DNA from 2 places in the Bacillus sp. ABA4_010 genome. Region 2 is predicted to be linked to the other one. Evidence: riboswitches for the same ligand, from Rfam matches in the RefSeq annotation. Region 2 holds a riboswitch; the other holds the start of a gene.

Region 1 (2,206 bases), 2.6 Mb from region 2:
GCATAGCAACCGCCTTCAATATTGAACACGCCAGCGTTAGACCATCCGTGCTCATCATCGCCAATTAAGCGGCGATTCGTATCTGCTGAAAGCGTTGTTTTTCCTGTTCCTGAAAGCCCAAAAAACAAAGCAACATCGCCTTCTTGACCAACATTGGCAGAACAATGCATAGACAAGACGTTCTTTTCAGGTAGTAGATAGTTCATTACAGAGAAGATGGATTTCTTCATTTCTCCAGCGTATTCAGTTCCACCAATTAATACTACTTTACGCTCAAAAGAAATAATGATGAATGTTTCAGAGTGCGTACCGTCTACAGCAGGATCAGCTTTAAAATTAGGAGCAGAAATCACTGTAAAGGCTGCTTCATGCGTCTCCATTTCTTGATTTGTCGGACGGATGAATAATTGGTGGGCAAACAAGTTGTGCCAAGCATATTCGTTAATGACACGAATCGGTAAACGTTGTTTTAAGTCCGCACCGGCAAAACCATTGAATAAAAAGAGTTCTCCCTGTTCTTTTAAGTATGTTAATACCTTTTTATATAGGGCATCAAATTTGTCAGCGGCAAAAGGTTGATTGACTTTTCCCCAATCAATTTTATCCTTAGTTGATGTTTCTTCTACAATAAACTTATCTTCTGGAGAGCGTCCGGTATATTTCCCGGTTTCCGCACGAACTGCACCTGAAGCTGTCAATTGTCCTTCTCCACGAGATAGCACCTTTTCCACCAGTTGAGGGACTGATAGATTATGATGAACGGTCGGTAATTGAAGAAGTTCATTTAATTCATTTGAAACATCCACTATACTCATATTGAATACCATCCTTTTATTTTAAAGTTTATTTTATATACGATTAGTAAACTCATAAAATAGTATAACACATTTATAACAATAGTCTATACTATTTAGAGATAAATGTTCGTATGTAATACAAAAATGGACAAAATAGAGTTGATTGACGAAGAACACAATAACAGAAGAAAAAATATATGTTGTGCGTTCTTTTTTTATTGGATAAATTGTTGACATGTTTCGACGTTTTACGGTATGATATGTCCTTGAACGGATACTCTCTTATCCCGAGCTGGTGGAGGGACAGGCCCTATGAAACCCAGCAACCATCGCCATGTATTATCATAAAAAGGCGATAAGGTGCTAACCTGACGCAAGGCTTCTTGCCCTTGATCGATAAGAGTGAAAGGCGCTAGTGAACGTACAAACCTTTCCTCATATATAGGGAAGGTTTTTTATATTTTTTCAATAAAATGAACTAGTTTTATGAATAATAAGGGAATGAGTACCGTATCTTTGTTGTTTTCATTTAAAAGGAGGAAATACTGATGTCAACAAAACGTCGTTTATTTACATCTGAGTCAGTAACAGAAGGCCATCCGGATAAGATTTGTGACCAAATCTCCGACTCCATTCTTGATGCGATTTTAGCGAAAGACGCTAATGCGCGTGTTGCTTGCGAAACATCCGTTACAACGGGTTTAGTATTAGTGAGTGGTGAAATCACAACTTCTACATATGTAGACATTCCGAAAATCGTTCGTGAAACAATTCGCGAAATTGGTTATACTCGTGCAAAATATGGTTTTGATGCTGAAACTTGTGCAGTTTTAACGTCAATCGATGAGCAATCAGCGGATATCGCGATGGGTGTTGACCAAGCGTTAGAAGCTCGTGAAGGTCAAATGACAGAAGAGGAAATCGAAGCAATCGGAGCAGGGGACCAAGGATTAATGTTTGGTTATGCTTGTAACGAAACGAAAGAATTAATGCCTCTTCCAATCTCATTGGCACATAAGCTTGCACGCCGTTTAACAGAAGTGCGCAAAGAAGAAATTTTACCATACCTTCGTCCAGATGGTAAAACGCAAGTAACAGTAGAATATGATGAAAACGGACAACCGGTACGCATTGATACAATCGTAATTTCTACACAACATCACCCAGAAATTACATTGGAGCAAATTCAACGTAACCTTAAAGAGCATGTCATCAACCCAGTTGTTCCAGCTGAGTTAATTGACGAAGAAACAAAATACTTCATCAACCCGACAGGCCGTTTCGTAATTGGTGGTCCTCAAGGTGATGCAGGTCTAACAGGTCGTAAAATCATCGTTGACACTTACGGTGGATATGCACGTCACGGTGGTGGAGCATTCTCTGGTAAGGATGCGACAAAAGTAGACCGT
Region 2 (2,206 bases):
CATCTGTTTGTTGCTCAAGCCATTGCGCAATTTTCAGGGCATTTTCTGCCTGCTTCTCCATTCTGAGTGCCAACGTTTTTACACCACGGAGCAAAAGCCAGCTATCTTGAGGACCTAAAATGGCGCCGATTGCATTTTGATAAAAACGAATTTTTTCTCCAATGTCGCTACATCGAGTCACGACCAACCCAGCAATAACATCATTATGGCCTCCAATATATTTACTGCCGCTATGTACAACGATATCTGCCCCCAGTTCAATCGGACGCTGACAATATGGGGACATGAATGTGTTGTCAACAATGGTCCATAGTCCATGTGCTTTCGCAATATCGGCGGCGGCAGCGATATCTGTTACTTGCATGAGCGGATTTGTTGGTGTTTCGATAAACAATGCTTTCGTATTCGGTCGAATTGCTTCCTTGACGGCTTGAAGATTACTTGTATTTACATAGCTTACTTGTATGCCGGACGGCTCTAAAACATCACTTAAAATCCGATATGTCCCGCCATATAAGTCCTCTGATGCAAGTAAATGATCTCCGTTTTGAAAGAATGATAAGACAGCTGCAACACCAGCCATGCCAGAAGCGAAAGCAAACCCTTCCTCCCCGTTTTCTAATGCTGCAATCGCCTCTTCCAACGCTGTTCTTGTCGGATTCGCTGTTCGGGAATAATCATATCCTGTACTTTCGCCAAGACGCGGATGCTGGAAAGTGGCTGCTTGATAGATGGGAGTAGTAATAGAGCCTGTCGCCGGGTCTCTCCCTACTCCCGATCGAACTAACAATGTTTCAATATGCATGCATTTCTCTCCTTATCTTTCAAATTCAATAAAAAAACACTCTTCTAGAAAAAGAAGAGTGTTCGTTTCAATCATAGCGATAACGAAAACTCTCATCTGCTAGAACCGTTTGTTCTACAGGAATTAGCACCGTTCAAGTCAATCGCGTTGATTTGATGGTTGCCGGGCGTCACAGGGCCAGTCCCTCCGCCTCTCTGGATAAGAGTGATACGAATATGAAGTTTATTTCTTGTTCTTTAAATTTAATCACAATTACAACTTTTGTCAATATAATTTTTAGAAAAATCACAATTATCAAGAAGGATGATCTGTCATTTTCTTACTGAATTAAGCCACTGTTGATTAAAAAATCTGCCGCTACGTCTTTTGCGAGCTCTCCTTCAATGTTAACTCGATAGTTCATTTCTCTCATTTCGTCATCTGTGATGATGCCGGAAAGTTTTTCAAGAACATCTTTTAATTCTGGATACTTTTCCAACGTCTCTTTGCGTAACAGAGGCGCTCCTTGATAGGGCGGGAACATATGTTGATCATCTTCTAACACTTTTAAATCATATTTTTTTAATTCCGAGTCAGTGGAATACGCATCCACTAAATTAATATCTCCGCTTTCGATAGCTTGATAACGAAGCTTCGGCTCCATCGTTTTAATGTTCGGGAAGGTTAAGTTATAAATCTTTTGCATGCCCTTATAGCCATCTTCCCTATCTGAAAACTCGAGCGTAAAGCCTGGTTTCACTGCATTTTTCGCTTTTTGCAAGTCAGAAATGGTCGTGATGTCGTATTGCTCAGCAAATGAACGAGGCACAGCTAACGCATACGTATTGTTGAAATTCATCGGTTGCAAATAAACCATGTCGAATTGTTCCAACATGCCGTCTCTCGCCTGTTCGTATACAGCTAATCGATCTGTACTGCTAGTTGTTTCCTTTAGAAATGTCGTAATAGCGGTTCCCGTAAATTCGGGATAAATATCTATTTCTCCGCTCTCCAATGCGTTAAAGACAAACGACGTTTTTCCAAATCCAGGCTTCAATTCGACTTTTAAGTCTGTCTCTTCTTCAATAAGCTGTTGATACATATTAATTAAAATTTCCGGTTCTGCCCCTAGCTTCCCTGCAATCACCAAATCAGGCTTTGTCTCACGGGCCGCAGCAAACGGCATAATGAATAACAATACTAATACTGTTACATACACCCCTGCCTTTTTAAAGGACTTCTCTTTTGTCGAATGTTCAATGCCACGCAGGAGCATATCAAATAAAATTGCCAAAAGTGCCGCAGGAATAGCTCCGAGCAATACGAGACGATGGTCGTTCCGGTCAATCCCAAGTAAAATTAAACTTCCAAGGCCTCCCGCTCCAATTAAAGCGGCTAATGTCGTTGTTCCAACGATTAACA

Evidence for each region. A riboswitch is a leader RNA that binds a small molecule or an ion and turns the genes downstream of it on or off. The one in region 2 is predicted to bind S-adenosylmethionine.
Region 1: it holds a riboswitch for S-adenosylmethionine, as region 2 does, so the genes downstream of both, metK (methionine adenosyltransferase) here and ACXAEO_RS14430 (trans-sulfuration enzyme family protein) in region 2, are expected to answer to the same signal.

The regions. Positions count from the first base shown of each region.
Region 1 covers NZ_JBSWUN010000003.1:48,608-50,813, forward strand. The annotation lists gene pckA (phosphoenolpyruvate carboxykinase (ATP)) at 1-815, opposite strand, end outside; SAM riboswitch class I at 1,077-1,200, shown strand; gene metK (methionine adenosyltransferase) at 1,346-2,206, shown strand, end outside.
Region 2 covers NZ_JBSWUN010000003.1:2,675,759-2,677,964, forward strand. The annotation lists gene ACXAEO_RS14430 (trans-sulfuration enzyme family protein) at 1-805, opposite strand, end outside; SAM riboswitch class I at 895-1,010, opposite strand; gene ACXAEO_RS14435 (ABC transporter permease/substrate-binding protein) at 1,125-2,206, opposite strand, start outside.